Regions from separate parts of the Shewanella sp. GutCb genome, predicted to be linked through region 1. Evidence: predicted binding sites of a transcription regulator. Region 1 holds the regulator's gene; the other holds the start of a gene.
What was found. The regulator MetJ, encoded in region 1, represses methionine synthesis genes. The targets are predictions, from matches to a motif close to TAGACGTCTAGACGTCTA.
Positions count from the first base shown of each region.

Region 2: the regulator MetJ is predicted to act here: its motif matches at 3,146-3,163, upstream of metE (5-methyltetrahydropteroyltriglutamate--homocysteine S-methyltransferase).

Region 1 is NZ_PJBL01000027.1:1,938-7,449, forward strand. It holds gene CXF86_RS16420 (LysR family transcriptional regulator) at 1-37, shown strand, start outside; gene CXF86_RS16425 (hypothetical protein) at 50-256, opposite strand; gene CXF86_RS16430 (conjugal transfer protein TraF) at 887-2,080, shown strand; gene CXF86_RS16435 (sulfite exporter TauE/SafE family protein) at 2,111-2,839, opposite strand; gene metJ (met regulon transcriptional regulator MetJ) at 3,068-3,382, opposite strand; gene metB (cystathionine gamma-synthase) at 3,592-4,752, shown strand; gene CXF86_RS16450 (bifunctional aspartate kinase/homoserine dehydrogenase II) at 4,768-5,512, shown strand, end outside.
Region 2 is NZ_PJBL01000001.1:329,650-335,161, reverse strand. It holds gene CXF86_RS01480 (protein-disulfide reductase DsbD family protein) at 1-21, opposite strand, end outside; gene CXF86_RS01475 (hypothetical protein) at 217-552, opposite strand; gene metE (5-methyltetrahydropteroyltriglutamate--homocysteine S-methyltransferase) at 790-3,060, opposite strand; gene CXF86_RS01465 (LysR family transcriptional regulator) at 3,236-4,138, shown strand; gene CXF86_RS01460 (HDOD domain-containing protein) at 4,195-4,923, opposite strand; gene CXF86_RS01455 (GDSL-type esterase/lipase family protein) at 5,258-5,512, opposite strand, start outside.

The DNA.
Region 1 (5,512 bases):
TAGTTTTACCACTGCTCACTTCAATGATTATGTTTAAGCTTTATATCGGTCAGTGTTCTGGTTCTGATTGTAATAATGCTTCAACGCCAGTAACGCCAAAGTATTGCACTGAATGTTTGATAGCAATTTTTTTTGCTATGAGCTCACCGTCTTTATAGATCTTAACAACCTTCTTCCCGCCTCTATCATTGGTGCTGTATTCATACTCATCATTAAGGCGAAGTTCGTCGAACTGAGATTTCATGATTAGATGCATAGTCACTCCTGTTTTTAACAGCGTGTTGGCTAGGTTAAGTGCAACATTAACCTATTTATGTAGACTCACAGCGGTGCTCAAAAGTTTCCCCTATTGTTCAATATAGATGATTTTTGTTCAATTGCTGTGTTTATTATATTAAGCCCATTAGTTGATAGAATTAGTTAAGGCTTTGCTTTAACTAATATTGATGACCACTGTGGCAACCGTTTATCAACGAAGTGAGCTTGGAAAATGTCTGTAGGCTATTTATTGAGACTAACGATGGCATTGTTAACATTATTTTAGGGACTAGATTTAATGATCACAGTCATCAGTTTCAGTGCCTATTTGGTCGAGTCCTTCGACATTTAGGTGAGGGCACTGCGCTAATTAAATAAATCACTGGAATCGTTTGCTTAATGAGGAGATAAGTCAGTAAAAATCGCTCTTTACTGCAAGTGATTGAAGATATTTGAATACTTGGATGAAACTTTGGTAATAAAAATGTTGTTTTAAGGTTAACTTTTTATCCCATAGTTGTTTTTTTTGGCTTAGAATAACTCTAATAAGAAAAAACAATTTAAGACCTTTTTTCGATTTGGGCCGTATTGGTGTTAAAGCGTTAAGGACATAAAAAGGGCGGAATGGATGAAACTACGTAAATTAGCGCTATTGTGTGCATTAATCCCCAGCTTTTTTGCCTATTCAGGGCAAGAGTATTATGAGGCTCGTAGCGATGCGATGGGCGGCGCAGGTGTTGCATCATCTAATAATGAGGGGGCTGCATTCGTCAATCCTGCTCTTCTCGGTTTAAATGCGCACAAAGATAACTCAGCTGTATTACTGATGCCGGTATTGGGTGTTGATATGGCCGACAGCGACAACATGATTGATAAATTCGACTCTCTTATTAGCTCCTATGATGGTTTAGCCGCAGCCATAGATGCAGGTAATAGTGCCAATATTGATGTTTACAGAGATGATTTGATCCTCGATTTAGAATCACTAAAAGGCACATCAGCTTATGCCAGTGCTGGTCTTGGCTTTAGCGTGGCCATTCCGCATCAAAGAATGCCAATGGCCATTTTCTATAAAAGTTATGTTAGCGCCGTTGGTGTTGCCGACATTGCTCAATCTGATATTGATGCGCTGGCGAATTTAGATGCCAATAATCCGCCTGCAGTGACAGACTTAGCGTCAAGTGGTCAAGTTATTGGAGGCGCTGTTTCTGATTTAGGTATTGCGTTAAGTTTCCCGCTTTCTATCGTTAATATGCCGATCTCTGTCGGTATATCACCTAAGTTCCAACGCATTGACACTTATAACTATCGCGCTAGCGCGAACAACTTCTCTGCCAGCGACTTTGATGATGTTGAATATCGTAACGATGAAACCAGTTTCAATGTCGATGTCGGTGTGGCTATTGAACCTATCAACGGCTTAGTCTTTGGTTTATCAGGTCGAAATTTGATTAGCCAAGATGTCGATACCATTGAAGTTGAAGGGCAAAAGTTTACCTACCGTGTTGAGCCTTTAGTTACCGCGGGTGTTGCTTATGACTGGAGGCGATTAACGGTCACTACCGATGTTGATTTAATTGAGAATAAGAAGTTTAAAGAACTTGATGGCACCCAATATTGGCGCGTAGGAGGCGAAGTACGTGCATTTGACTGGATGTCATTGCGAGTGGGCTATCGTCACGACATGAAAGATTCAACGGCTAACATTTATTCTATTGGTTCTGGCTTTGCTTTTGGAGAATCATTTTTCCTAGACTTTACTGGGATGTTTGGCAGCGATGAAGCCATCGGTGGCGTATTGCAAACCTCATATCACTTCTAACACGCCATGATTTATCGATTTATAGCTGAGTTAACTGAGTTCGATAACCGATTTAATCGTTAAGATAAGTGCACTGAAACTACATAAAACCAGAGTGAAAGCTCTGGTTTTTTGTTTATCGACTCTGCCTACCAATCTGCCTGCAACGGCATAGCCCAATATGACTGAGGGCAATAGCATTAACGATGCCCACAAATGCTCAAGCTTTAGCAGCCCTGCAAACCCCAAAATGGTCAAAGCAATCATTGAGCTGAAAATAAAGAAAGCTGAAAGGGCTGCTCTAAACTGGCCGGCATCTTTACCTGCGAGTAATATTGCCAACGGCGGACCACCAATGGCGGCAATGTTGCCAAAGACGCCTGAGAGGATCCCAGCAATAAACAGACTTACACGGTTCACAGGGATACTAAACTTCATCAAACTAAAGCCAACGGCGAGCGCAACGATAAGAGCAATTGCCAGCCCTAAAATAGGTTGAGGGGCTATTACGATAAGCGTAGCGCCTAAGATACCGCCAGGAATACGTCCCAGTAGCGCATACTGCAGTCCGTTGAACTCAAGCTGACCACGCTCTCTAAAAAGCGTCAATACAGCGGTAGAGAATCCCATCATAATGACTGATGCTGGCACTAGGGAGGGTTCGATAATATATAACAGCGGACTTGCGATGACAGCTAAACCAAAGCCAATTAAACTCTGTGTTAATGCACCACAAAATATAATGATTGAGGCGAGAATGAGCGTGCTTGGCTCTAACATTTGGCTACCTAGAGGTTGTTAAATTTTCGAGCTTATTTTTTGTTCGAGTCTTTGTAATAAAGAATAATGATTTTATGACAAGGTTTGAGCGAAAGCTCATAACGCATTTTTGTCATAAAAAAATAGCAGCACAGAAACGAACCCGAAGGGCGCGGCTTCTGGTTTTTTACTCGAGCGAATGCAAACAAGGACCGCTTTGCGATCCTTGTTTGCAAATACTGAGCTGGTTTACTCTAGCTCTTCCCACTCAATGCCCATCTCATCCATCAAGCGTTTAACTTCCGCAGGCATGCTATCCGGCCTATCTTTTGATAGATCACCATCATTTGGCAACGGTTGTCCTGTGTAGGCGTGTAGAAACGCTTCACAGAGCAATTCGCTATTGGTGGCATGACGTAAGTTATTCACTTGGCGGCGTGTACGCTCATCGGTAAGCACCTTGAGTACTTTTAAAGGAATAGAGACAGTAATTTTTTTAACTTGCTCATTCTTTTTTCCGTGTTCAGCATATGGGCTGATATAATCGCCGTTCCACTCAGTCATTGACTCACCTGTAATTTTTAAATGCGGGGCAGATTTTAACCTCTTATGCAGCACAGTCAAATTATTGCCTCTATTTTATGACAAATGCAAATAGATTTCTAAATGCTTAGACGTCTAAACGGCTAAACTGGTTGACTAGGGTGAATTGCTTAGGTACATTTAGACGTCCAGACATCCCTAGTAAGAAAATATAGCAAGAGGAGTAGTACATGACCGAGCGTAAACTAGCCACTGTAGCTGTACGCCAAGGCATTGAGTCCGATACCCAACACGGTGCGGTTGTACCCCCGATCTATCTTTCTACCAATTATTCTTTTGATGGCCACAAAAATCCAAGAGATTTCGATTATAGCCGCTCAGGCAATCCCACTCGGTCAATCTTGGGTGACGCTATTGCTGAGCTCGAAAAAGGCTGTACTGGCGTTGTGACTTGCACTGGGATGGCTGCAATCACCTTAGCCACCAGTTTACTTGGGCCAGATGATTTGTTGGTGGTACCTCATGATTGTTATGGCGGTAGTTATCGTCTATTTACCAATCTTGCTAAGAAAGGCCAGTTTAAACTTGAAGTGGTTGATCAAACCGATGCAGCGGCATTGGCGACAGCCATTGCTAACAAACCTAAGATGGTGTGGCTAGAAACACCGTCAAATCCATTGTTACGGGTTGTTGATATCACGGCGATCAGTGCTGCCAGCCATGAAGTTGGCGCGCTTGTTGTGGTTGATAACACCTTTCTATCGCCCATCTTGCAACAGCCTCTGCTGTTGGGTGCGGATATTGTTATTCACTCGACCACAAAATATATCAATGGCCACAGTGATGTTGTCGGCGGTGCCGTGGTGGCGAAAGATGCTGAACTGGGCGAATTATTGCATTGGTGGTCAAATACCTTGGGGCTTACCGGCGGTGCATTTGATAGTTATCTAACATTGCGCGGAATTCGAACACTTGCAGTGAGAATTCGTGAACATCAGGCGAATGCGCAGCGGATCCTTGCTACTCTTACCCGTCATAGCGCGGTAGAGAAAGTGTATTACCCCGGCCTTAAAGATCACCCTGGTCATGAAATTGCTGCCAAGCAGCAAAAAGGCTTTGGTGCCATGCTCAGCTTTGAGCTAAAAGGCGGGGAGGAACAGTTAGTCGCTTTCTTAAAAAATCTTAATTATTTCTCTGTTGCAGAAAGCCTCGGAGGAGTAGAAAGTCTAGTGGCCGTGCCTGCAACCATGACGCATCGAGCGATGGATCCTGAGGCACGCGCACAAGCAGGGGTTAAAGACACCCTTATTCGTCTTTCAGTTGGTATTGAAGATGCTGACGATCTTGTTGCCGATATTGAAGCTGCACTCAATGCAGCTGTCGTTTGTTAATTAAAGGGGTTTAAGATGGCACGCTGTCACTTACATAAATTTGGTGGCTCCAGTTTAGCTGACGCAGACTGCTATCGTCGCGTTGCACATATTCTCCTGACTCATGGTAACAGTGACGATCTTGTCGTGGTTTCTGCGGCAGGAAAAAGCACTAACTTTCTGTATCGATTACTTGAGCTGAGCACGACTCAGCAGTTATGGCAGGAAGAGCTACAAATACTCATTAGTTTTCAACAAAAGCTGATCGAACAGTTATTGTCGAATGAGCAAGCTCGCTCGCTTAGAGAGCGACTATCAAACGATAAAGCGCAACTGATCAGCTTGTTGTCTATAGAATCTATCAACGATTACCAAAGTAGCCAAGTGGTGAGTTTTGGTGAGCGCTGGTCGTCCCGTTTACTGGCGGCGTTATTACGAGAGTCTGGTGTGGCTGCATCTGATGTTGATGCGCGTACCTTACTGATCGCAGATGAAGGCGCAGTGCCACAGATCCGCTTGCAAGACTCGCGTCAAAGAGTGCAAACACTCATTGCAGCTCATCCAAATGAACGACTCATTATCACTGGCTTTATTTGTGCCAATGACAAGGGCGATACCTTGTTATTAGGCCGTAATGGCTCTGACTTTAGTGCCACGCTAATTGCCAGTTTGGCGGATATTGAACGGGTAACTATTTGGACCGATGTTGAGGGTGTATTTAACGCCGATCCGAACAAGATTAATGATGCCAAGCTATTGAGCAGCCTATCGTTAGACGAGG
Region 2 (5,512 bases), on a different contig from region 1:
CAAGGGTTTAACAATTTTCAATTTCGTCTCCGTAGAAATGCATAATCTCAGCTCTCTAAGCAATAAAGAGGCTGAGCTTTTTGAGCTAAGTCGTTATGCTGTCAGCACATTTTCAAAAGGCTTACTGAGTCACAGTAAGCGCAAAATATATTGATAAAAGATGGTGTAAAGCGCAAATAGAGTCAGTTTAGCGGTAAAGCTAATGACTTTTATACGTTACTCTTGAAAACGACAAAAAAAGAGGTGTATTCGCCGTGGTTTAGGCAGAATCGGAACATCAAGAACCCAATGCAATTGGCGGAAAACGATAGGTAACATTGGAATGAAAAACAGCAATAGCAATACAAGGCTTAGATTCGGTTCATCCATGCAAACCCGTAAAGATTTTGCAGATAGCTCACAAGCCTTTACGGTTAATTCATCCAAAGATTGTTCTGCCGTCAAACTCTGCGTGCTGAATTGCGGCACATCATGGCTAATAATCTGATTGATAGTATGAAATATTCGACTATTTTGCATCAAACATAAAAAAATCAGCACAGTAAAAACCATGACGACTCCATTATTAGTGGTTTGTTTTTTGCAAAAAAAGCGAATAACGAACTCCAGAACTATCGATTATCACCAGCGTCATGCGCCAATAACAGATAAGACCGAGCTTTAGCAGATTTAGTTCATCAAGATATAGAAATAACTTTGTCTCGATGTAATTAAGTTCAATTTGAGTCCAATGACACTCACTGAAGTTAAGTGTCATTGGAGCTATTACTGAGGATAAATATAGCCCTCTTAGCTTAATTTTCTACGGAGGATCTTGGTGGCTTCAACAAGATTGATCAACGCTGGCTCAACTTCATCCCAAGTACGTGTTTTAAGACCACAATCAGGGTTAATCCACAGTTGCTGCACATCGATTTTTTGCACTGCTTTTTCCATTAATGCCACAATGTCATCAACCGACGGAGTGTTCGGGCTGTGAATATCGTAAACGCCTGGACCAATTTCGTTCGGATAATTGAAATATTCAAATGCGTTCAGCAACTCCATCCGTGAACGTGAGGTTTCAATGGTAATCACATCCGCATCCATTGCAGCTATTGCGGCGATGGTTTCATTGAATTCGCTGTAACACATGTGCGTGTGGATCTGGGTGTCATTTACCACACCTGCTGCGCTTAATTTAAAGGCATTAACCGCCCAGTTAAGATAGTGATGCCAATCACTCTTTTTAAGCGGTAAGCCTTCACGAAACGCAGGTTCATCGATTTGAATAATACCAATCCCCGCATTTTGCAACTCGACCACTTCATCACGAATCGCCAAACCAATCTGAGTCGCTATCTGTTCACGGCTGATATCTTCTCGGGCAAATGACCAATGCAGGATGGTTACCGGACCTGTTAGCATGCCTTTCACCGGTTTTTCAGTCAGACTTTGAGCAAATTCAGCCCACTCAACCGTCATAGCACTGCGGCGCGATACATCACCATAAATAAGCGGCGGCTTAACACAGCGAGAGCCATAGCTTTGTACCCAGCCAAATTGCGTAAAGCCGACACCATCAAGCTGCTCACCAAAGTATTCCACCATGTCATTACGTTCAGCCTCACCATGCACTAATACATCAAGACCAAGCTTTAGCTGACGTTCAACCGTATCTTTGGTGACTTGGCGTAATTGCTCATTGTAGATTTCTAGTGTGATCTCTCCTTTACGCCAGCGACCTCGTAAGCCGCGAATGGCTGGGGTTTGAGGAAAGCTGCCAATCGTCGTCGTGGGTAATAACGGCAGTTTATATTTCTGCCTTTGCGCTGCTTGACGTATTGTAAATACATCATCACGCTCGTAATCAGCCGCGCTTAACCCTGCAACTCTGGCAATGACATCTTGATTAGCCGCTTTTGCTCTAACGGTTCGTCGCGCTACACACTGCTTAACAATCTCAAGGCTTTGTGTTGAATTAGGATCTATCAACAACTGCTTAAGTTTGCTCAGTTCAGACAGTTTCTGTTTTGCGAAAGAAAGTTGCTGTTTCAATTCTGGCGCTAATTGGGTTTCTACTTCCAAATCGACAGGGCTATGCAGCAATGAACATGATGGTGCTAACCAGAGTCGCTGCTTAAGATCATTGGCCACATTTGAGATAGATTCTGCAATATGGTCCAGTTCTGCCGCCCATACATTGCGGCCATTGATGACACCAACGGATAGCACCTGTGTTGCTCTTAACGTCTCAACAAATGGCGCGAGCTGCTCGGGTCCACTAACAAGATCAAGATGTAACCCTGCTACGGGTAACTTAGCCACCAATGTATGATGATGGGCGATGCTACCGTAATAACTTGCCAGTAGAATACTCACTTCACTGCTTGCTAGCGCTTGATAAGCTTGAGTAATCGCTTCGGTCCACTGGCTATCTAACTCGAGCGCTAAAATAGGTTCGTCTAACTGCACCCATTCAACGCCTTGCGCCGTAAATCGAGCCAATATTTTACCGTAGGCGATTAATAGCGCTGGCAACAATGACAGTTTATCAAACTCACTATCGACCGTTTTTGCCAAGTAAAGAAATGACACAGGCCCAAGCAGTACCGGTTTGGCTTGATAGCCTAACGCCTGTGCTTCTGCGACCTCTTCAAATATTTGTTCATAGCCAATACCGAATTGTTGATTTTCGGTGAGTTCCGGCACGATGTAGTGATAGTTAGTATTGAAATACTTGGTCATTTCTGCGGCGGGAGCGTCTTTTCCTGTTGGTGCTCGGCCACGACCGACGCGAAACAAAGTGTCTAGGTCTATCCCATTTTCACCGCGGTGACGAACGGGGATCACATCTAAAGTGGCACTCAAATTAAGGATCTGATCATAATATGCAAAATCCCCAACCGGGATTAATGAAACTCCAGCATCAGCCTGCCAGCGCCAGTGTGTTGCACGTAATTCTTTCGCAATATCAAGTAGATCATTCTGACTACTCTCTCCTCTCCAATACTTCTCGACAGCGAACTTCAATTCACGTAACCGACCTATTCTAGGGAAACCCAAACTATTTAATTGCATACTGTATACCTTCTAGTGTTAAGATGAGCAAAATTCAGGCATACGCTCATCTGAATAGCATTATTCCAATACCCATCAGGATGTCTGGACGTCTAGAAGTTTATTGTGATAGTCTCTTTCATCGCAATCGAAATGAATTCAAGAGCAACATGAGAAAATTTCATCTGAGGATAAAATGATAGAGCTTAGACATTTACGTACATTAGTTGCCCTTAAGGAAAGCGGCAGCCTCGCTGGAGCTGCCAAGAAACGCTTTGTCACGCAGTCGGCACTGTCTCATCAGATCAAAGAACTTGAAACCAGGATTAATTCGACCATTTTTGTGCGAAAAAGCAAGCCTCTCTCTTTCACCCAAGAAGGTGCCAGATTGCTAAACCTGGCAGAAGATATTTTACCTAAAGTCATTGAAACCGAGTTTGACCTCAAAAAGGGACTTGAAGAGGGCGATAACAAGCTTGGTGTCGGTATTGAATGCCATAGCTGTTTTCGCTGGCTAATGCCCGTTATGGAGCAGTTCAGGCAGGAGTATCCACAGGCCGATCTCGATCTTTCGAGCCGCCATCTTTTCGACTCTCTCAACGCGCTTGAATTAGGAGAACTGGATGTGGTGCTAACGTCAGATCCTGTGCCAGGACAAGCAATTGCTTACCAACACCTTTTTGACTTTGAAGTGCGACTTGTTGTGTCCAGTGATCACCCGCTTGCAAAAGAGCAATATGTCACCCCAAAACAACTCGAAAACTTGCCGATTTTAAGTTACCCAGTGTCGCTAGAACGTTTGGATATTTATCGTCATTTCATGGAACCTGCTGGCATTCAAGCAGGGCCGGTGATTAAGTGTGATCTCACCATGATGTTACTACAACGCATCGCGTGTAAAGATGGTATTGCTGCGTTACCAAACTGGTCTATCAGCGAAAGCTACGGCTTAAACCTCGTTAGCATTAAATTGGGTAGCGAAGGGTTAAAAAGACCCTTGTTTGGTGCTTATCGCAGAAATGGGGCTAATGCACGTTTAGCGCAGCATTGGCTAGAGATGGTGGCAAAGGAAGGGATTTATCAACAGAAACTCGACTAACGATTTAATACTGTTACTCATAAAAAAAACCTGCTAACAGCAGGCTTTTTTATGTTCTATAACGGTCGCAATAATAGCTTTCTTTTAGCGAGCGTGCGCCGAAGCACCAATCCTGGTGAAGCAGCATTATGTGTTTGGCGTAAATTATGTGCGATCAAAAACTCATCACGTAACTCTTCATCGAGCCCCAACGATTCGAAAGCTTCCATCGTCAACGTTTGTTGCTGATTTTCAATAACGGCTTTAAGCACACTAAGCGAGTAGGGCTTATCGTTATCATGGTTTAAATAAGCAAACGCAGTCAACGCGATGATGTCACCAAATACGCTAAATAATGCTAATGTTTGCACTTCATCTGGGCTGATATCAAAGCTATTCATTTGATGTAGGCTATCAACAGCCTCTGTTGCAACGGCTTCAGTCAGTGCCCAGTAACCATGAACTAGTTTTTTATATGGCTCTTTTAGCTCATCTAACCTTTCTTTCAAATAAAAGGTAAACGCATAACGATAGATGTTCACCTGCCCTAGTCTCACTAAAGCATCTTTCAATGAACGATTCTTTATGGATGAGGCCGAGATTTGATTCGCCGTACTGCTGCGCCACAGTAAGTGCGCCGATAACGCCGGATCTGACGAGACAATATCAATCACATTTCGAATATCACCATCAGCAATGATGGCTTTTTTTAACGGGATAAGTATCCCTCTACGGCCAATTACCTGCTCTTCATTGCTGATAATAGCGCGTACTTGAGTAAATACCTGCTGCTCAAGATCTGTCATTTCAAGCGTTAAACCTTTTATTATATTTATTGATATACGCAATCAGCTTAAAGCTCTTAGCCATTGGTATTTGGGGCCAAGCCCTCATTCCCTAGCTTACCAAGTTTCAGCCATCTAATGCGCATTTAATTTCGTTCAGTGAATAAATCTGTGATTCGATTAACAGTCCAAATAAAGACTGCACTAGTGCGACAAATCCAAGTAATTAGTCTGTTTTATTCGCTGGCTGTTGCTAAAGTCCTCAGCGACTCAGTCAGGAGTCCAATGTACGTTGAGTATTCCTCAGCTAATTTTTACTGATAATACTGCCTACGGCATCATTTACCATGATTTATCACTGGTTTATCTTTTCAAGTATGGACTTGGCGAGTGCTAAGTAGCCACTATCATTAAGATGGATGGCATCTGACTTCTGACTCGAACGACTCAGTAAGTCGCTGAGTACGTCCTCAATGAGCACTAATCGATACTCGTCTGCCAATTCAGCATAAATAGGCGATGGTGATAGAAACAGACTTTTTTGAGGCACCGCTACCAACAATACTGTCACCCCTTGTGATTGAGCTTGTTCAATCATGGTTGCCAAATT